DNA from 2 places in the Pseudalkalibacillus sp. JSM 102089 genome. Region 2 is predicted to be linked to the other one. Evidence: a T-box and tRNA genes for the amino acid it is inferred to sense, from the RefSeq annotation. Region 2 holds a T-box; the other holds one or more tRNA genes.
What was found. A T-box is a leader RNA that pairs with one kind of tRNA and senses whether it is charged. The one in region 2 lies ahead of argS (arginine--tRNA ligase), so its partner is inferred to be a tRNA-Arg.
Positions count from the first base shown of each region.

Region 1: it encodes a tRNA-Arg, which carries the amino acid that the T-box ahead of argS (arginine--tRNA ligase) is inferred to sense. The anticodon was not compared.

Region 1 covers NZ_JBEWYW010000013.1:31,281-41,912, forward strand. The annotation lists gene fbp (fructose-1,6-bisphosphatase) at 1-1,031, opposite strand, end outside; gene ABVF21_RS19660 (bifunctional 5,10-methylenetetrahydrofolate dehydrogenase/5,10-methenyltetrahydrofolate cyclohydrolase) at 1,412-2,257, opposite strand; ZMP/ZTP riboswitch at 2,299-2,381, opposite strand; gene ABVF21_RS19665 (ATP-binding protein) at 2,572-3,882, opposite strand; tRNA gene ABVF21_RS19670 (tRNA-Arg) at 4,017-4,090, opposite strand; tRNA gene ABVF21_RS19675 (tRNA-Gly) at 4,182-4,255, opposite strand; tRNA gene ABVF21_RS19680 (tRNA-Gln) at 4,260-4,334, opposite strand; tRNA gene ABVF21_RS19685 (tRNA-Tyr) at 4,339-4,423, opposite strand; tRNA gene ABVF21_RS19690 (tRNA-Met) at 4,441-4,517, opposite strand; tRNA gene ABVF21_RS19695 (tRNA-Arg) at 4,532-4,608, opposite strand; tRNA gene ABVF21_RS19700 (tRNA-Leu) at 4,617-4,701, opposite strand; gene kynU (kynureninase) at 4,864-6,141, shown strand; gene ABVF21_RS19710 (hypothetical protein) at 6,200-6,385, shown strand; gene ABVF21_RS19715 (spore coat protein) at 6,397-6,681, shown strand; gene ABVF21_RS19720 (alanine/glycine:cation symporter family protein) at 6,805-8,187, shown strand; gene ABVF21_RS19725 (YjcZ family sporulation protein) at 8,300-8,464, shown strand; gene ABVF21_RS19730 (5' nucleotidase, NT5C type) at 8,661-9,194, shown strand; gene ABVF21_RS19735 (NAD(P)/FAD-dependent oxidoreductase) at 9,205-10,119, shown strand; gene ABVF21_RS19740 (D-alanyl-D-alanine carboxypeptidase family protein) at 10,176-10,632, opposite strand, start outside.
Region 2 covers NZ_JBEWYW010000012.1:10,139-20,770, forward strand. The annotation lists gene ABVF21_RS19100 (ABC transporter permease subunit) at 1-411, shown strand, start outside; gene ABVF21_RS19105 (ABC transporter permease) at 436-1,479, shown strand; gene ABVF21_RS19110 (hypothetical protein) at 1,576-2,202, opposite strand; gene ABVF21_RS19115 (sigma-70 family RNA polymerase sigma factor) at 2,210-2,773, opposite strand; gene ABVF21_RS19120 (N-acetylmuramoyl-L-alanine amidase) at 2,993-3,643, shown strand; gene ABVF21_RS19125 (YfhE family protein) at 3,704-3,871, opposite strand; gene ABVF21_RS19130 (hypothetical protein) at 4,009-4,323, shown strand; gene ABVF21_RS19135 (Ger(x)C family spore germination protein) at 4,345-5,478, opposite strand; gene ABVF21_RS19140 (GerAB/ArcD/ProY family transporter) at 5,475-6,563, opposite strand; gene ABVF21_RS19145 (spore germination protein) at 6,550-8,073, opposite strand; gene ABVF21_RS19150 (hypothetical protein) at 8,352-8,546, shown strand; T-box leader at 8,591-8,804, shown strand; gene argS (arginine--tRNA ligase) at 8,859-10,544, shown strand; gene ABVF21_RS19160 (TraR/DksA C4-type zinc finger protein) at 10,575-10,632, opposite strand, start outside.

The DNA of each region.
Region 1 (10,632 bases), on a different contig from region 2:
GTAATGTTATTCTCATCAAAGTCTATTTTCTCAAGCAACAGCCTTTCCGACATATTAAAATACGAGCGCCTCTTTATAATCGGACTTTCAAGTTTGAACTGTATCATAGTTATCGCCTGATGAATTTTGGTAATTTGACATTTTTCATGATTCGATTGCTTCTCATCTGGATCTATTTTAGGTGTAAACGCTGGATTGTCATGATAGTATTTCTCTGCAAGATTTAGAAGCGGTCTAAGATTGATTCCATACACATCTTCAATAATCTCCAGATTGTTATACCTTGCGCATATACGAATGATATTAGCGAGACAAACCTTAGAACCAGCAAACGCACCTATCCATAGAACATCATGGTTTCCCCACTGGATATCAACTGAGTGATAATTAATGAGTGTTTCCATAATTTTGTCAGGTTCTGGACCTCGATCATAGATATCCCCTACTACGTGAAGATGGTCAACAACTAATCTCTGAGTCGTATATGCAAGACCAATGATGAGTTTATCAGCTTGTCCGAGGGAAATAATTTGCTGGAGAATTTTCTGGTAATACGTCTCCTTATTTGTAAGATCGTCCGTTTTGTATAGCAGTTCTTCAATCACATAAACAAACTGAGCAGGTAAAGCTTTTCGTAATTTGGAACGTGTATATTTGGAGGACGCATAAGAGATGAGCTTAAGCATCCGCTCTATGATTTCAGCGTACCATTGGAATAATTCTTTTTCATTGTCAAAAGCATTCTTAATTAACTTTATTTTTTCTTCAGGATAATAAACTAACGTGGCAAATTCATTAATCTCATTCTCTGGTAATACCTCTTCAAAAAGATCAGTTATTTTCTCCTTCACTTTCCCAGAACCGTTTCTTAAAACATGTTGAAAGGCTTGATATTCTCCATGTAAATCACTCACAAAATGCTCCGTACCCTTTGGTAAGTTAAGAATGGATTTAAGGTTGATTATTTCAGTGACTACCTTTTCTTCACTATCATATTTTTGAGCTAATAAATCTAAGTATTTCGTGTTCATGATTATGTATCCCCTTTCAAAATTAATGACTATGTAAGTTGGATTACCGTCTTTTATAATCTGTTCTAGTAGGTGATCGCATGTTTCTTTATTTCCGGGCTCATTCATTACTGCTGAAAGGAAAAGGCACTCACTGATCATCACTTCTGTGTGAAGCGATGAATAAACAATTCATTATCTATGATAGTATCACATTTTTATCTACTGAAATAAGAGACTATTATAAAAACTATGTTCGTTCGTATAATTGATCTCCTTACTTGATTCCATTATGTTCATAACCAAGATGGAATGATTGAATTAAAAAAGCAGCTTAACTTGAAGGACAAATTAAGTATTTGTCCTCCTACATTAAACTGCTTTTCATATCTTATATTATTTTAACGAACTGTTTTCTCAGCTGCAATAACTGTATGCTTTAGTAGCATAGCAATTGTGACAGGTCCAACTCCACCTGGGACAGGTGTGATATAGGAAGACTTTCTAGCAGCAGCCTCATATTCAACATCCCCGATATTGCCTTTGTTGTACCCGGCATCGAGCACAACCGCTCCTTCTTTGACCCAGTCGCCTTTAATAAATTCTGGTTTCCCTACAGCAGCTATCACAATATCTGCTTGACGAACATGAGAAGCAAGATCTGCGGTTCTTGAATGACATGTTGTAACTGTAGCATTCTGATTTAATAAGAGAGCGGATACTGGTTTTCCTAGAATTGGACTACGACCTACAACAACAGCGTGCTTTCCTTCAGCTTGAATATCATATTCTTCCATGATTTTCATAATAGCTGCAGGAGTACAAGACGGGAAAGTTCCAAACCCAAGAGCTGTTTGGCCATATCCAGCACTTGTTACGCCATCAACGTCCTTCTCAATAGCAATGGTTTCAAAAGCAAGACGCTCATCAACTTGCGATGGCACTGGATGTTGAAGTAAGATACCGTGAACGGATGTATCATTGTTTAATTCTTCGATAGTTTGTACTAACGTTTCTGTTGTCGTGTCTTCAGGGAGATGAATTTTTTTAGACGTAATACCTACCCGTTCACAAGCGTTTCCCTTCATTCTCACATACGTTTCAGAAGAAGGATCATCTCCAACTAGAATCGTTACAAGACTTGGTGTAACTTCTTTTTCTTTAAGAGAGTCTACTCTTGTTTTCAGATCTTCCTTTATGCGATTTGCAACTGCTTTACCGTCTAAAATTTTAGTTTCAATTGTCATTTCTATTCCTCCTGAAAAATGGTAAAGAATGAGGTCACTCAGTTCTTCGCCCAGACGACCGGCATTATACACCGCAGCTCCCTCGTGGTTATTTCCACATTTGTCGTCAGTTACTGCAATGAATCTTTTCTACGGATATAGTAGCATAATTCATTAAAAAACAAAAGAATCACACCTAAAAAAGTCTTTAAAAGTGAATAAACACTATTATATTATAAGTATCGTTCGGTTTTCCTAATTTTCAGCCATGTTCGCTCATACTATTGCATTTTGATTTTGGCCCATTCGAGTGAAATCTTCGTTTCACTCGCCTTTCATTCCGATAAGTGATGATCTACCGAAAGACGAGGTAGCTTCATTTCAAATGTAGACCCTTTCCCTTCTTCACTCTCAATTAATAACTCTCCTCCGTGTTGTTCTATAATCTTCAAACACACTGATAACCCTAGCCCAGTACCACTCTCTTTTGTTGTAAAAAATGGTTCCCCTAGTCGATCAATATCTTCTTTAGAAATGCCTGCTCCATTGTCGGTAATCCTCACAGATATAAACATCTCTTGAACATCCATACTCAAATGAAGATATTTCGATTGTTCCATATGACTCATTGCTTCAATAGCGTTTTTCATGAGATTAATGCATACTTGCTTCATTTCGTTAGGGTTAGCAAAAACAACCGCTTCTTCATCCCCAAAACTCGTTTGTAATGTCACATCGTTCAATAGAGCATTAGACTCAATCAAGGCCGAGACCTGCTTTAATAAACTTTTCATTTCAACATTCGTAAATAACGTACTATGCGGCTTTGCTAGTGTTAGAAGTTCACTTAGCACTAATTCGATACGTGATATTTCTGAAAAGATTATTTCAAAATACGGCATAGTGGATTCCTTCTTCTCAAGCAGTTGAAGAAATCCTTTTACTGATGTTAGAGGATTCCGAACTTCATGAGCAATGCCAGCGGCAAGCTGTGCAGCTGATGCTAACTTTTCAGATTTAACCGCAAGGGCTTCATTTGTTTTAAGCAATCGCTCTTCTGATTGCTTTCTAAAGGTTTTATCCTTAATCGTTCCGGTCATTCCTTCAAATCTTCCTTTAGAGCTATATTCGTATTTAATAAAGACCTCACACCAGACGAATCCCCCGCCTTTTTTCTGAACCCTGAATTCAAATACTTTAGAATTACTGGCGCCATCCTGGAATCGAAATAATTCTTTATGTAAATTCAGCCGATCATCTGGATGTATATAAGATAAGCTGTATGTGCCTAATGAATCCTGAACGTCGTAACCAGTTAACTCTCCCCACGCTTGATTCAACCAGATCCAACTACCATCTATTCCAGTTTGAAAAACAACTTCGTTTAAGCTGTTTATGACACTATTATAATTTTCTGATAGTTTACGATATTTTTCCTCACTATCTTTTAATTTGGACAGAAGTATGACAGAGCGATCATAATATGACGAGTACCACCAAACAATTACCATAACTGAGATCGTAAAGAATATGTCCATTAACCAATTGATTTTAATTTCATTAACAGAATAAAGCCAATAATCCCATAATAAAATCGCTATAAAAAACGTTACAACAGATATAATTCTTCCTTTATATCGCTTCATTTCGTCACCATTTCCTAAGTGATTTATTAATTACTAGTTTATTGGAAATGGAGCGTATGTGCAAACACACATGTGCCATTAATAGGATAAAAAAACTCCTTGAATAAGTCATCTTATTCAAGGAGTTATAAGTATGCGCCTTAGAGGATTCGAACCTCTGACCCACAGCTTAGAAGGCTGTTGCTCTATCCTACTGAGCTAAAGGCGCACGATATGAATGGTATTTCATCTCAACAAAAGTATACCATGATTAAAATCAGGTTGTGAAGTAGCTTTTAAAACTCTTCTACAATATGTAATGGAGCGGGTGATGGGGATCGAACCCACGACATCAGCTTGGAAGGCTGAGGTTTTACCACTAAACTACACCCGCAAAATGGCTGGGCTAGCTGGATTCGAACCAACGCATGACGGAATCAAAATCCGTTGCCTTACCGCTTGGCTATAGCCCAATCATGGTGGAGGGGGACGGATTCGAACCGCCGAACCCTGAGGGAGCGGATTTACAGTCCGCCGCGTTTAGCCACTTCGCTACCCCTCCATGATGAAATTGTAATATGGTAGCGGCGGAGGGGATCGAACCCCCGACCTCACGGGTATGAACCGTACGCTCTAGCCAGCTGAGCTACACCGCCACTTAAATTATGTATGGTGCGCCCGAGAGAAGTCGAATCCCTAACCTTCTGATCCGTAGTCAGACGCTCTATCCAATTGAGCTACGGGCGCAAAATATATGGTGCGGGTGAAGGGACTTGAACCCCCACGTCGTAAGACACTAGATCCTAAGTCTAGCGCGTCTGCCAATTCCGCCACACCCGCATATGTTGTGTATCAGCGACGTTTAATAATATACCATTGAACCATTTGAAATGTCAATCATTATTCTAAAAAAATGTAGAAAGTTTCTTTTGAAGAGAGTGAAAGCGTTGACATGCTCTTCTCCCTCTCATACGATAAGTTGTAGAAAAGGAGCTGTTACATATGAGTTTATCACAGTCCATTACAGGCGCAAAAGAATTCGACAAGAAAGACCCTTTAGCCCATTTTCGTGATAAGTTTTACTTAAATCCAAATACGCTATATTTCGATGGTAATTCACTTGGTCTACTATCAAAGAATGCAGAAGCCTCCCTTCTTCGATCTCTTGATGACTGGAAGCAACACGGAATTGATGGCTGGTCTGATGGTAAGCAGCCCTGGTTTTATATGGCAGAAAACATCGGTGAGATGACATCAACGCTAATCGGTTCACATGCTTCTGAAACAATTACTACCGGTTCAATTACAACTAACCTTCATCAAATGCTCGCTACTTTTTTTAAACCTTCAGGAAACAAAACAAAAATACTAGCCGATTCTTTAACATTTCCATCTGACATTTACGCTATTCAAAGTCAGCTTGAACTCCATGGATTATTCCCAGAAACTAATTTAATACAAGTTCAGAGCCGTGACGGAAGAACAATCCTAGAAGAGGATATCATTGAGGCCATCGATGATACTGTAGCCCTTATTCTCCTCCCTTCCGTACTTTATCGGAGTGGACAATTACTAAATATAGAAAAAATCACACAAGCAGCCCATTCTAAAGGGGTAATCATTGGCTTTGACCTGGCTCATTCAATCGGAGCCATTCCTCATAAACTTCACGACTGGAACGTTGACTTCGCGGTTTGGTGTACATACAAGTACTTAAATAGCGGCCCTGGTGGTGTAGGTGGACTTTTTGTGCACGAAAATCACCTAGGCAGACGACCCGGCCTTGCTGGATGGTTCAGTTCCAAGAAAGAAATGCAATTCGATATGAGTCATACGCTTACTCATGCTGAAACCGCCGGCGCATTTCAAATAGGCACTCCCCACATTTTTAGTATGGCTCCTTTAATAGGAGCTCTGGAATTGATGAACGAAGCTGGCATAGATGCGATTCGAGAAAAATCATTGTCTCTTACCAACTATTTAATGTGTCTTATTAAAGAAAATCTTGCTGAAGATGGTTTTACGATCACTAATCCATCAGAAGATGATCGACGGGGTGGGCATATTTGCCTCGAGCACGATGAAGCTGCTCGAATTTGCAAAGCGCTAAAACAAAAAGGCGTCATTCCAGATTTCCGCTCACCAAACGTCATTCGCCTAGCACCAATTGCTCTCTATACATCATTTGAAGATGTCTATCATGTTGTCCAAATTCTAAAGAGTATTATGATTGAAAAAACGTATCAGCAGTTTTCTAACGAGCGAAACGTTATCGCTTAAGTGAGTATAATTTGGTTTTTCTCCATTCATACTATGTGAAATGAAGGAGGGAAACAGGATGACTCAGCTGAACGAACTTGAACTTCAAAATCTGCGTCACATGATCGGCGGGCATGAAACACTCGCAAACAAACTTGATTCCTATGCCCAATCTTGTACTTGTCCGCAGCTTAAGCAAATGCTTCAAAAGGATGCACAAGAAGCACGCAACACACAACAACAATTAATCGGCTTCTTAAGTTAAGGAGGGATTTTATGAATGAGAAAGATATGGTAAATGATTATTTATCCGTATTGAACAGCAGCTTAAGTAATTACGGGAGCGTCATTTCTCAAGCTGACAATCCACAACTTCGTCAGGCTCTTCAACAAATTAGAAATACCGATGAGCAGCGACAATATAACCTTTATCAATACGCTAAACAAAAAGGGTATTATCAGCCAGCCGCCCCAGCACAAACCAATGAAATTCAACAAGTTAAAAACCAACTAACAGCTCCGCAGCAACAACAGAATAATCAGCCGCCCCAGGTCCATTAATCCAGAGCCGGTGAAAACCGGCTCTGTGTCTTTATGCTCATTTTTTCATAATTTTGTAAATAGCGTTTCACCCTCCCTTTATATGGATAATTAAATGAGTATTACCTATAGGGAGAGATTGATATGGACTATATTCTTAATGCAATAACTGAATTTTCCGCGTTCATCTGGGGTTATCCTATGATGATCTTACTCTTAGGCGGTGGATTATTTTTAACGATCCGCCTCGGTTTCTTTCAAATAATCTTTTTTCCCCATGCTTTAAAACATACCATCGGTAAAATTTTCAAAAAAGAGAAAGGTGATGGCACAATTTCTCCATTTCAAGCCTTTGCCTCCGCTCTCGCATCTACTGCAGGTGCTACAAACATTGTTGGGGTTCCTGTGGCAATCGCTTTTGGAGGACCTGGCGCTATTTTCTGGATGTGGATTGTCGCTATTATTGGAATGTCAACAAAATTCTCAGAAATTGTTCTCGGGATCAAATACCGAGAGGAAGACAAAAACGGCGTTTATGTTGGCGGCCCAATGTATTACATAAAAAAAGGCTTGGGATGGAAGTTCGCTTCATCTCTATTCGCTTTTGGACTGATGATTGAAATCATTCCAAGTGTCATGGTCCAAACTAACTCCATTTCAACACTCTCAGAGAGTTCTTTTGGATTACCGACCTGGGTAACAGGTGTCTTATTAATTATCCTTATATCAATTGTTGTATTCGGTGGAATACGTAGAATTGGTTCTGTAGCTGAGAAGATTGTTCCATTCATGGTACTTACATATATTGCAGGCGCTATCGGTGTTATGGTGATTAATATAGAAGAGTTTCCAGCTGTTATGAAACTTATTTTCGTACATGCTTTTCAACCGATCTCAGCAGCTGGAGGTTTTGCCGGAGCTGGTTTTGCTGCAGCTGTTAGATGGGGCCTTGCTAGAGGGCTTTATTCAAACGAAGCCGGTATGGGTACGGCGTCTATTGCCCATTCTGCTGCACATACGCCTCATCCATGTAGACAGGGATTATGGGGCATTTTCAGCGTCTTTATCGATACAATCGTTCTCTGCACAGTAACAGCTTTTACAGTGCTTCTTTCAGGAGCTTGGAAAGACGTTAAACCATCAAATGCAGCTGATATGGTTTCAGATGCTTTCTCTGGACTAATGGGAGCAACATGGGGGCCCATCTTTGTTTCTTCCCTCTTATTAATTTTTGTTATCAGTACGATAGGTGTCCTTGTCTTTTATGGTGAGAAACAAGCTGAATACTTATTTGGCACACCCTTTTCTAGAGTAATGCGATTTGTTTATATTCTTTCTATTTTTGTTGGGGCTATTGGAGGACTTCAATTTGTTTGGGAGCTAGTCGACATTACACTCGCCTTGTTTGTTATTCCAAACGTTATTGCGATCTTATTCCTAAGTAAGGAAGTGAAAGAATTAACAGATGACTACAAATTAAATTTCTTAAAGCAAGCTCAAACGAAAGACAAAGGCATTAGTTCATAAGAAATTCACATGGGATATTCACCTAATTTAGGTTCCTCTCCGCTCCTGCCTATATCTTTTCTAGACGGAAACATACAGTGGTAAAGAAAGAGAATTTAAAGGGGGACCTAATATGTATCATGCAAACAATGCACCATACGGAAATGAGCCTTATCAACCAGTAGCTGGAGCTTCTTACGGCATGCCTTGTCACAGGCCAGCTGGAAACGGCTTTGCGCTAATTGTTGTACTATTTATCTTGCTTATTATAGTAGGAACAGCTTTTATTAAATGTTAGTTTTTACAAGCAAGAGCCACTTGGTTCTTGCTTGTTTTATTTACGCTATGTTAGCTTAATTTTCGATTTATAATTCATTCATTTTTTGATAAGTCAAAAATCAAAAACATTCATTCCATATCCTTTCCTGAACAATTGTTCCAATTAACATTGCCTGTTATAGTGATAAAGAATGTATGATGAAAGAAGTGAGACAATGAAAACCTTATTAATCGATATGGATTCGGTTATATGTGACCTTATGTCTGAGTGGCACCGGAGATACAATTATGATTACAATGACGACTTGTCTGTTGAGAAGCTTGAATGCTGGCGATCTGAAGACTATGTAAAAAATGAGTGTGGTGATAAAATTTATGAATACCTTGATCAGCCAGGTCTATTTCTTAAACTCAAGCCTCTACCAGATGCTATTGAAGTATTGGAACGTCTTTCATCCGTGTATGACGTTATGATTGTCACGAGTAGCCGTACATATGCTTACACTGAAAAAGAACAATGGGTAGAAAAACACCTTCCCTTTATCGGCAAAAGAAATTTGATTTTCTCGCATAGAAAAGAAATGATTCGAGGAGATTTATTATTTGATGATGCTCCACACAACCTCATCGCATTTAAAAATTCAGGCAGAATGGCCATTGCGATGAACTATCGTTATAATCAATATGTCGACGTCCCTCGCGTGAATAACTGGTTGGAATTTGAAGAATGGCTTTCAACATGGAAGTGAGGTTACGGTGGTGACTCAACGAACAGATTTGCTAATTATCGGTGGAGGACCCGCTGGAATTTCTGCTGGGATATGGGCTAAAAGACTAGGCATTAATCATTTATTGCTTGAAGCAAAGGATAGCCTTGGGGGGCAATTAAGTACAATCTATAATCAAATTGTAGACTACCCAGGTATGGTGGTTGCAAACGGTCAGGTTCTAAAGGAACAGTTCATCAAACATGCTGAGGAAATCAAGTGTGATTATGTTACAAACACTCGCGTACAGTCGATCGATTGGACTAATAGGATACTTCAAACAGCAGAAGGTAATTCATATATATTTCGCTCTTTGCTTATTGCTTCAGGGTCTTCCCCACGTAGGCTAGATGTTCCTGGTGAGCAAGAAATGATTGAGCAAAATGAAGTATACTCGGCATCTCGAGATAAATTGAAATTCAAAGGCAAACATGTTGCTGTAATCGGGGGCGGAGACCGCGCATTCGAAGGAGCTCTTCTTCTTGCTGAAGCTGGGGCTCGAGTTACACTAATACATCGTTCTGATTGTTTTAAAGCTCGTATGGAATACAAAGAGCCTGTCATGCTCCACCCTAACATCGACATACTTACCAAAACATACATTACACAAATAGATGGAAAAGGAAAGAAGAAACTATTCCTAGCTGACGAAGATCATCATTCTACAATGATGGTAGATGGTCTGTTTATTCGAATTGGTGTTAAACCTAACACTGAACCTTACGAAGATGGCATTGACGTCGATCAGGAAGGATACATTCGATGCAACTCTTATGGTGAAACATCACTGCCATTCGTTTATGCTGCAGGAGATGTTTGCACTAGACCGCTGTTATCAAGTATTGCCTCCTCTGTTGGACAAGGAATGACCTCTGTCAAACAGCTATCGTTCTTTCTTGAAAATTAAAAAAAGGACCCTGAGGTCCTTTTTTTAATTTTCAATGTTAGGTTTGAAAGTTGATTTTAAGGAAAAGTTCGATGTCTTTTTTGAGAAGAGTGACTTCTTCCAAAAAATAAAGAAAGTAAAATTACCACAAAAACGCCGATCCCAAAATAGAAAATGTTTTCACTAGACAGCAATGATGCTGTTTCCTCATCTTTTACTTTTGCTGCTGGTTTTGTTTCACTTTCCACAATTGTCGCATCTTTGTCTTCTTCTAAAGAATTCACTTCAAGAAAATCATCATCCAAAATGGAGACATATGAATCCCCTTTACTTTCAAGGATATTGGTATCAGATATGGTAAGATCTAGCTCGTCATCTCCAACTTGATAAAGGGTCATATCCTCAGAAAGACTATATTCCTCATTATTTCCAGCTCCTAATTCAGTCCCCTTCTTATACTCAACCGGCGTGAAAGCATTAAACCCATAGTTAAGCATGGATAATGTGTCCTGATAAGCGATTTGATCATCGTTT
Region 2 (10,632 bases):
GCATATGAACGAATTTATACGATGCCTATATTAGTGCTATCTATATTACCAGCTTTCCTATTCTACCGAATTATGATGCAAGTGTTCGAAGAGGAATATGAAAAGCCTTATGTTGAGCTTGCGCAAACGAAAGGTGTGCAATCAACTGCCATTTTTCTTGTCCATGTTTTTCGGAATGCGATCTTATCGATTTATTTCCATTCGCGCTCCATTGTCTGGTTTACGTTATCTAATTTATTTATTATGGAATTCGTCTTCAATTTGAACGGATTAATCCGCTTTATGTATGAACATCCTACGCCAGAAATTTTCACGGTAGGCGCTTTATGTCTTTTTATCCCTATCTTCTTGGCGCTGACACTTTACCAGTTTGTAGCTGAGCGAGTTTCAAAAGAAGAAGCGTTACTATAGTTCGGAAGTGAGGGAAGAAGGATGTTGAAAAATGCGTTGCGAAATCCAATGTTTATGTTCGGAATGATCATTATCGTTCTCTTACTAGGTAGCAGTATGTTTTATTCGCTCGTTTACAATGATGACATTCCTCAAACGTTTATGCTTTATGACGACGATGGGAATTTAATTGATCGATCGCCTCTTTCCCCTGTACAAGCTCTTCCATTTGGTACAGATAAGTTCGGCTATCATTTGTTTGAGCAAATTATCATTGGTGCAAAATATACAATTGGAATTGCCTTTCTTGTTGCTTCAATGAGAATGGCGTTATCATTTGTTGCAGGTGTAATTGGAGGGACTTATTTTCGACGAACGCTTAGAAGCACAGCTGGAGTGGTGGATGCGATGCAGTATATCCCTATTTCGTTATTATGTTACTTTATTCTTCATGGAGTATTAATGGAAAACGGGATGGAAGGAACGTTTTCATTCTCTTTCACTGAACGCATCGTTTTTGAAGTGATCATCTTGACAGCGGTCGCTATTCCTACAACGACGATTCTTATTTCAAATGAGACGAACGCCATTTGGCGTAGAGAATTTATTGAAGGAGCACGAACGTTAGGAGGCTCTAGAAGGCATATTCTTGCAAAGCATGTACTACCGCACTTAGGACCACGAATGATGATTATTTTTCTTCAGCAAATTGTTAACGTTCTGATTCTTTTGCTACATCTTGGATTGTTGAAGTTGTTTTTTGGTGGAACTTTCTTTAATCCAGACCCTATGTTAGGTGATGAATATCGCTCGGTTTCTGGAGAATGGTCAGGGTTAATTGGATCCACCTTTAGATTCCTTTCATATGAAACATGGATTCCGTTGATTCCCATCCTATTTTTTGTTCTTGTCATACTGGCTGTGAATTTTGTTTTAGAAGGCTTCAAGCAAGTGGTAGATAAGCAGTCGTATAGTAGAAGGATGAAGAATGTTGAACTTCCTGATACAAAGACAGAGATCGATTCAAGTTCCTTTTCTTTTGTACATAATCATGGTGAAATGATGGAGAGGAAAACGGCAAGTAGATAAGAAAAAGCACAATCCAAAATTGTGCTTTTTCTTTTATGTTTGTTTTACAACGTTACTATGATCTTCGGGTAGCGGATAAAAATTCATACAGGTTAGTTAATTAGATGGAGAGGACCAACTCATACTTGCTTCCTTTATCCTCTTAGAACCTTTAAGAAAAAAAGTATTATCTTCTTCATCCATAAAGGCTAAAGAAGGGTAATCGCTGTTTGGTTTAATCGTAATTTCTAAATGATAATAATCCCATATTTCCCCCAGCTGATCATTTTTCGATTGATATAAATGAGATAACACCTCCAAATATTGTATTGTTAATTCCTTCATTTTTTTATTTGAAAAACTGTCTGACACCATGATATCCAGATAAATCGTTTTATCCATTGAGAAATAGGTTACATCGAGAATATCTAGGTCACGTTGAGCAATTTCTGATGCCCGCTTCATATAAGCTGCACTTACGTATGGGGCCTCTTGTAACTGGTTAGAAGCTTCTTTTATAGGAGGATCCAAATCACTATCAATGACTGTGAGAGTAACTGTCATAAGTAGTGCCAAACAGACCGCAAATCCAACCATTTCTAGAAAGGTGCTTCGTTTCTTCTTATGGTCAGCGTAATGAGCAATAAGGATATTTTCCATGATTCTTTCTTTTTTTCTTTCCGTTAATTGCTCTTTAATGAATAAAGATTCTTTCACTTTTTCTTTTAATCTATTTTGGTTCATTTTTCATTCACTCACTTTCATTATTCAGTCTTGATTCAAGAAGGCGACGAGCTCGGTGCAATCTGGATTTTATAGTTGCCTCTTTTGTGTCAAGGAGTGAACTAATGTCTCTAATGGATAAATCTTCATAATAGTAGAGAATAAATGTTTCACGATATTTTAATGGGAGTTGTAAAATCGTTTGGCGTAACATATAAGATTCTTCTTTTGTTATCACAATAAGTTCTGGGGAAGGCTGATGATTCTTAATGAAATTTAAGATTATGTTACTTGGAATGATGTTTTTAAAAGACCAGCTTCGTACATAGTCATGACAACGGTTAATCGCAATGCGATAAAGCCAGTTCTTTAGAGAAGCTTCTCCTCGAAAAGTATTTATCTTTAAAAAGCAAGTCAGAAAAACCTCTTGTATGATATCTTCTGCTTTCCCCCAGTCCTTTACATAAGTATAAGCGAGTCTTAGCAGAGCTTCGCCGTATTGATCCATTAATTCTTCGACTAACTCTGTTTTTTGCAGTGTTGAATAGGTAGAGAAATCTGCATGAAGTTTAAGATGGGAATTATCGTTCATATCATCATCCTTCGAAGGTCATTTAGGATTGGCACTGAATAGCAATTGAAACTAAGACCTTTCCTATTAAGACGAGGGATCAAAAGAAAGGTTGCAGAATTTGTAAAAATCATCTGTTAATGCCCCTTTTATCTTTTCAAATTCGATATATAGCATAAGGAGGCAGCGATTGGTATCGAGAATAATCGATACGAAAAAGGAATAGAGGGGGAATGAAAGGTGATTATCATTGATGCAGGGCATGGCGGGAATGATCCAGGAGCGGTGGCAAATGGCGTGAAAGAGAAGGATTGGACTATGGAAGTAGCGCTTCATCAATATGAGTTTTTGAAAAGTCTTGGTATACCTTGTGCTATCACAAGAACAAATGATATTAATCTATCTTCTGAAAAGCGTTCTGCACTTGTTAAAGGGTCAGGTGCTTTGATTTGTTTGAGTAACCATTATAATGCGGGAGGAGGAAGTGGAGCTGAAGTTATTCATTCAATTTACGCAAAGAGTGATTTGGCAGGCAGTATAGCAGAAGCTTTGAAAAAAGCGGGGATGGGAGTGCGAAGAGTTTTCTCTAGAGAAGGAGCGGATAGAAAAGATTACTATTATATGCACCGCTTAACTGGGGATGTAGAGACAGTAATAATTGAATACGGCTTTTTGGATTCTTCATCGGATGTAAATAAATTAAAGGCTCGCTCCTATCGCCTGCAGCTTGCTGAGGAAGCTGTGCTTGCGGCCGTGCGGTATGTAAAAGGTGCGCTTCCACAGTCACTGTATTACGTCCAGGCCGGCGCTTATAAGGAGAAGGCTAGCGCTGATCAATTATGCCAGAAATTGAAAAAGAATGGGTACGACGCATTTGTGAAAAAGGTTTGAAGAAGTATAAATACTTGCATAAATAAGGAGCCATGCAATCAGCATGGCTCCTTAAAGTCATTATTTAAGTAGATCAGGATTTTCGCTCTTTGCCCTTTTCACTTTAGGCTTACGAATTCCACCTGCAATATCTGCTTTCTTAAATTCTTTCGCATAAGCTACTTCTTGAGCATCACTTAGTGAGAAACCACTTTCATGAATTGGTTGGTATTGAGAATTCTTAGCCATTTGTAATTCCTCCTTGTATCGTCTCTTATAATAAATGGTACCCGTGTGAAAAAATCATTAAACATCCTAATCTAACTTTGTTAAAATACTAATGTTTGTGGTAACTTAATACTAAACATGTTCAATACGGAGGCACTATGAATAGAAAGAGAGCATTAAATATATCGATTGCAAGTATCGTCGTACTTGTCAGCCTTTTTTTAATTGGAAAGTATACCTATGTTCATGAAAAGCATATTGAACATGGTGAAGTGATTAAAAAGGAAAGCACAGATCATCATTTCTATGTTTTTGTTCAGCCTGAAGGAGAAGGAGAAGCCATTGAACTTTTGGTTGAAGATGAAATGACCTGGAACCTTGTCGATGAAGGGGAATATTATGAAGTCGCCTATTCCTGGTATGGTGCAAAAGAACCGGCAATTGAAGAGATGAAGCAAATAGAAAGAGAGTAAGCGAGTGCGCTTACTCTCTTTCTATTTAATTATTCCTGTTTCAGCGATCTTTACATCTACGTTTGCCTGAAGATCTATATTTGGATAGTCATTGTCCCACTGTTTTCCATCCCATGCTTTGTGATGATAAGCATTTATATCACGACCAATTCCAAGGAAATCACAGTTTGCTTCTTGAAGCGTGTGAAGAATATCATTCGCTCTTTTTGTTAATCTAGTGGATAATTCATCTGCAATATCGTGTACCTGTTTTTCAGTAAAAAGATTATTTTGTGGGTATTCTTCTATATTTCCTCGTACTTCAAGATTGACAACCGCTTTGATTAATTTTTGATTCTCAAATGAATAGGTAGTATCTGACTTAGAATTACGAATATTAATTGTTACGGTTTCAGTAAGGAAGCCGTCTTCGTGTTTTTCTCCTATATTTTCAACAATATTTGCCTTTTTACTTTTTGAGTTATCCATAAGAAGCAACAAAGTTGCATCGAATGAAGGAATGGAAACACCGGTATAGTTTGAATGGTGAAATAAAGCCAGTCCATCAATTTCTGGTGCGCCTACTTCGTCATTGAAACTAATATAAGGAAGAGCATAATCCTGGCCTTGGTCATGTGAATAGCGAAACGTTTTTTCAATAGTCATTCGAGGTGTTTCTGTTTTATTCTCCGCTCCTTTAATTAAGTTGGAGATAAACTCAGTCACAAGAGTATCTCCCACGTGATCTAACTTAAACATGTCTTCTGCGCGGCCTTCAACTACACCCACTCGCGCATCAAGTGCACTTTTTGGATCACGGTATAGAATATCAAACATATAATCAATATTTTGAGTCGCCACCTCTTCGCCTAAAAGGAGAAGCTGATTTTTTGAGGAGGTAACTTGTTTAGAAATGATTCGATCCATTTCTATTCGCACTGCCCTAGGGGAGGTCCCTGCAATAGAAATAACTCGATTGGAATAAACACCTCCTTGGCTAACAGGAATGCCAAGATTCCGAACAGCAAAAGTTGATCGAATCTCATTTTCATTCTCATAATCAAATCCAGCTCCGTAGATAAGCTTAGATTCTTTCAATAGTTCTTGGTCCCAACAGGAAGTCATAAGTAAGAGAACACCTATTAAAACCATGCATTGGTAAAGTATTTTCTTCATTGGGATTCCTCTTTCTTCTTAAATAATAAGCTAATGAGTAAAAGCAGGAGAGGGAAACCAAGGGCAAAAAAATAGCTTGCTTTTGCGTGATAACTAGAAATCATTTCAACAGTATACCGATCATGTGAAAACATGGAGAAAAACAGTGCAATAAAAGCGGCAGTCAAAATAGGTCCAGTTGTTTTTTTTCTTTTTGTTAAATGTTGAATGCCTCTTCCTGCAATATATAAATACGATACATAAGAGGTCATAACAGAAACGATCCAAATTGAAAGAAAAAGTAGATCGACTCTATCGACAACTACAAAGGAAACGCCTTTTAACATATACACGAGAGGTTCTGGAATCATTTCAAGCTGAGCAGGGCTAAAAAAGACGTACGTCGTAAATGTTAAAAAGCTATATAACAGTGTCACTGCTACATTAGCCAGTGTTAAGCTCTTTAATGCTGCTTTCCCTTTTGATTGAACGTAAGGGTAAATGAATAATACGATCTCAAAACCGAGCATGGATACTATCCCTTGCTGTGTTGCTTTTAGGATTGTTTCTAAGCCATTTTGACCAATTGGTAAGATATAACGAATATCCGCATCCTTTAATGTATAGGCTGCCATAATGATCAGAGGAATAATTAGAACTGAAACAAACTGGTAAAATCTACCCATTACTTTAATTCTTCCAATAGCAAGGTAGGTGCCGCTAACCGTCAGCAACAAAAAGATGACAAACATAGGCGTTCGAAATAAGATCCACGTTTTGATTGTGGTTTCAAACAATTCCAGTACAATAACCGCTGTTGAAATAGCGAATAGCGTGTAAAGAAGTGAAACGACGAAAGCTACATATTTGCCAATGATTTTAGGGGCGTATTCAAACAAAGTTAAGGAGGGGAAACGATTGCTTAACATGTAGAGAATAAAAATAATGAGTTGGATAGCAAAACCAGTTATAAGAAGAGTAATCCAGCCATCAGTTCCGGCTCCTGCATATAAGGAGGAGGGAAGCGAGAGTACTCCTACGCCAACTTGTGTTTGGAAAATGATGAAAAAAAGCTGCGCCGAATTAATTTTGCTACTCGTCTTCATTTTGTTTCCACCTTCTTGAAATCCACTCCTGTGTTCCGTGCTGTGCACGAACATCCGTCGGTCGCCTACCGAGTAACCATCTTGGAAGGCGTATAATAGAATCTTTTAGCTCGTTGAAACGAAATGGTGCAAGCGGTGAGAAATAAGGTGTTCCGAAAGTTTCTAAACCACATAAATGGATTAAAATAATGGACAATCCGAAAACGAGCCCAATAAACCCAAATGTCGCTGAAAGAAGCATGAGTGGAAAACCAAGCAGCCTGATCGACATACTCATTTCATACGATGGAACGGCAAAAGAGGAAATAGCTGTTAGAGCTACGACAATAATCATCATATTCGATACAAGGTTAGCTTCTACAATGGCTGTTCCAATAACTAAACCTCCAACAATACCGATCGTTTGGGCTATAGGACCCGGTAGTCGTATAGCGGCTTCTCTCAATAGTTCAAGAACAATTTGCATAATTAAAGCTTCTAATAATGGTGGGAATGGAACGTTTTCAAGCGAGCTTTTAATATTTAAGATTAACTCCGCAGGTAGTACCTCTGGGTGAAAAGATACAGTGGCGATGTATAAGGAAGGCAACCCTAATGCAAAGATAAAACTGGCTACTCTTATGAGTCTTAAGATAGATCCGATATACCACCTGCTGTTGTAGTCTTCAGGCGATTGATAGAATGCAAAAAATGTAACTGGCATAATTAATGTTGATGGGCTACCTTCCATTAAAAGCCCAATTCGTCCTTCAATTATATGGGCGGTCATCCTGTCTGGACGCTCTGTACTTAGCATTTGTGGAAATGGAGAAAAAGGGGAATCCTCGATAAATTCTTCTACATATCCTGGTGTCTGGATGGAATCTGTTTGGATAGCTGTCACCCTTTTTTCTACTTCCGCAATAAGGTCAGGGTTCACCAAGTTCTGTAAGTAAATAACAGCTATTTTCGTGTCCGTTGTTTTACCAACTTTAAAGAACCTAATCACGAGGTTAGGATTTTCAATTCTTCTACGAAGCATTTGTAGGTTTTGCATAATGTTTTCGACAAATCCTTCATGTGAACCACGAACGACTTGCTCATTAATTGGCTCAGATATTGCTCTAGAATTTCCTGAGAAAGCTTCTAGTAAATAAAAATGTACTTGTCCATTTATTAGTAGAACAACAAATCCTTTTGTTAATCCTGTAATAGCTTCATTTAAATTTTTTGATCGTCGGTATTCTTTAGATGTGACTGTATCCTCGATGTTTAATTGATTTGTTTCAAACAATGGTTTCATAATCGTTCTTTGAAGTTTCTCTTCATCAACTAATGGGTCTAAATAAGCAAGTAGGCATTTCACATCCTGAACTGTAATATTTCTGAATTTGATATCTTCTGTATTATGGAATTTGGATTTTATATATTCCTTGTTTTCTTCAAGAGAATAGTATGCATCATGTGATTCAATAGCAGTTGGAATTTGATAAGACTCATTTCGAATTGATTTGCGTTTGCTTCGTCTCACAATGCACCCTCCTCAATAAAATTAGATAGGTATAGGTTGTTATAAAAATTGAGAAGTTATGTATACGAATTGAAATGAATCATACATGATAGGTTTCAAAGTGTTATACATTTCTTGTGATAGGTCTATAGTCTTTATTATCTCGTGATTGTTTTCGTCGTTTACTGGTCTTTTGTATGGTTTTAACCTAGTTTAGATCGAGTCTTGTCGAATGAGTGCAAATTCATTGTTAAGGTGTTGTATAATACGGGTAACTTATCCGGAAGGTGGTTCTAACGATGACGATTAAAAATGTTCAAAAGGAGAAATTGGCAGTGGATCGGTGTATGAAGCATTTAGAGGTCGTGAACGTTGAACCAAAAGTAAGACAGCTGATCTCTATGTACTTGACATCGATTTATCGAGAAGGTTATCAGGAAGGTTTTGAAGATGGTAGTAAATATCCTGAATCAGCAAACAGACTTATGAAATAATCGGTTGAATTTATACGGAAATCGTCTATAATAAGAATAATATTGTATCGTCAATGCGAAAGAGAGTAGTGTTTGTATACGGATAAAGCGATCCGGGGATGGTGAGAGCTCGGAACCTTAGCAGGCATGAACCGGACTTTCAAGACACTGTTTTGAATAAAGTAGAAGCAGTCGGGCTCCCCGTTATAGAGTGAAGTTGGCTCAAATCATTTATTGAGCAATCAGAGTGGTACCGCGGAATTCATCTCCGTCTCTTTTATAGAGACGGAGATTTTTTTATAGACAAATGGATATAAAAATAGGAGGAAACGTATGAATTACAAAGAATTATTTGCACAACAACTTTATGAAGCATGTGAAAAAGAAGTGAGCTTTCTTAATATAATGCAGCGAATTGAACTCCCTAAGCATGACTCTTTAGGTGACTATGCCTTCCCATGCTTCGATCTTGCCAAAGTGAAACGAATGCCTCCTCATCAAATTGCGAAGGAACTTGTTTCTGAAATTCATGAGAAAGTCTTTGAAAAAGTAGAAGCAGTCGGACCTTATATTAATGTGTTTCTTAATAAGAAAATGGTCAGTACTGAAGTAATAAGTCGCATTCTCCGTGAAGGAAGTGAGTACGGGGCTTCTAAGGTAGGAAAGGGTGGTGCAGTGACGATTGATCTTTCCTCTCCTAATATAGCGAAGCCCTTCTCAATGGGCCATTTACGCTCAACCGTTATTGGAAATTCACTAGCGCTAATTGTTGAAAAAGTCGGCTATCGCCCCATTCGCATTAATCATCTTGGGGACTGGGGAACTCAGTTCGGAAAATTGATAACGGCCTACCGAAAGTGGGGGGAGGAGCAAAAGGTTCGTGAGCAAACGATTAAAGAACTTCTTAAGCTCTATATTACATTCCATGAAAAAGCGGAATCAGATAATGGTCTTGAAGATGAGGGGCGTAAGGCATTTAAAGAATTAGAAGAAGGTAACCCAGAAGCCGTTTCATTATGGAAATGGTTCCGTGAAGAATCTCTTAAAGAGTTTGATCGAATTTATGAGCTTATGGGGATTACCTTTGATTCAACAAATGGAGAAGCGTTCTATAATGGTAAAATGCAAAACGTTATTGATCAACTTGAAGAAAAAAATCTCTTAGTTGAATCTCGTGGAGCCATGGTAGTAGAACTTGGAGAGAGCTTACCACCATGTCTAATTAAGAAGAAAGATGGCGCCACACTTTATGCAACCCGTGATCTCGCTGCAGCCATTTATCGCTATGAAACATATGGATTTAGTAAGGCTCTTTATGTCGTAGGAAATGAACAGAGTCTACATTTCAAACAATTATTTCAGGTATTAAAGAAAATGGGCTTCGATTGGGCGGATCAAATGCACCATATTAACTTCGGGATGATGTTGAAAGATGGAAAGAAAATGTCGACAAGAAAAGGGAAAGTGATATTGCTAGAAGAAGTGTTGACGGAAGCAATCGAGCTTGCAAAAGTAAATATTGAAACCAAAAATCCTAGTTTAGAAAATAAAAACGCGATTGCTGAACAAATTGGGGTAGGGGCCGTTTTGTTTCATGACTTAAAGAATGATCGTCGAAATGATATAGAGTTCTCACTTGAAGACATGCTACGTGTTGAAGGGGAAACTGGTCCATACGTGCAATATACTCATGCGCGTGCCTGTTCCATTCTACGCAAAGGGGATTTTCATTCTAATGATCATATAAAAGGCCTCGAAGATGAAGAAGCCTGGTCAGTTGTCACAAAACTACTTAGTTTTCCAAATGTAATCGAAAGATCAGCAGCTGAATACGACCCTTCTCAAATCGCAAAGTTTGTAATTGAACTTTCACGTTCTTTTAATAAATACTATGGACAGATTCGTATCTTAGATGATCCTTCATACAAACAAGCGAGACTGCAACTAGTGTCAGCCGTATCCATTGTTTTACAAGAAGGCTTGCGATTGTTAGGACTACAGGCACCAGAAGAAATGTAATAAGACAGCCCGTTTTTCGGGCTGTCTTATTTAGATGAGGTCACTATCTTCGATTGTACCCTGACTTGCCTTCTGGTCATGATCATCT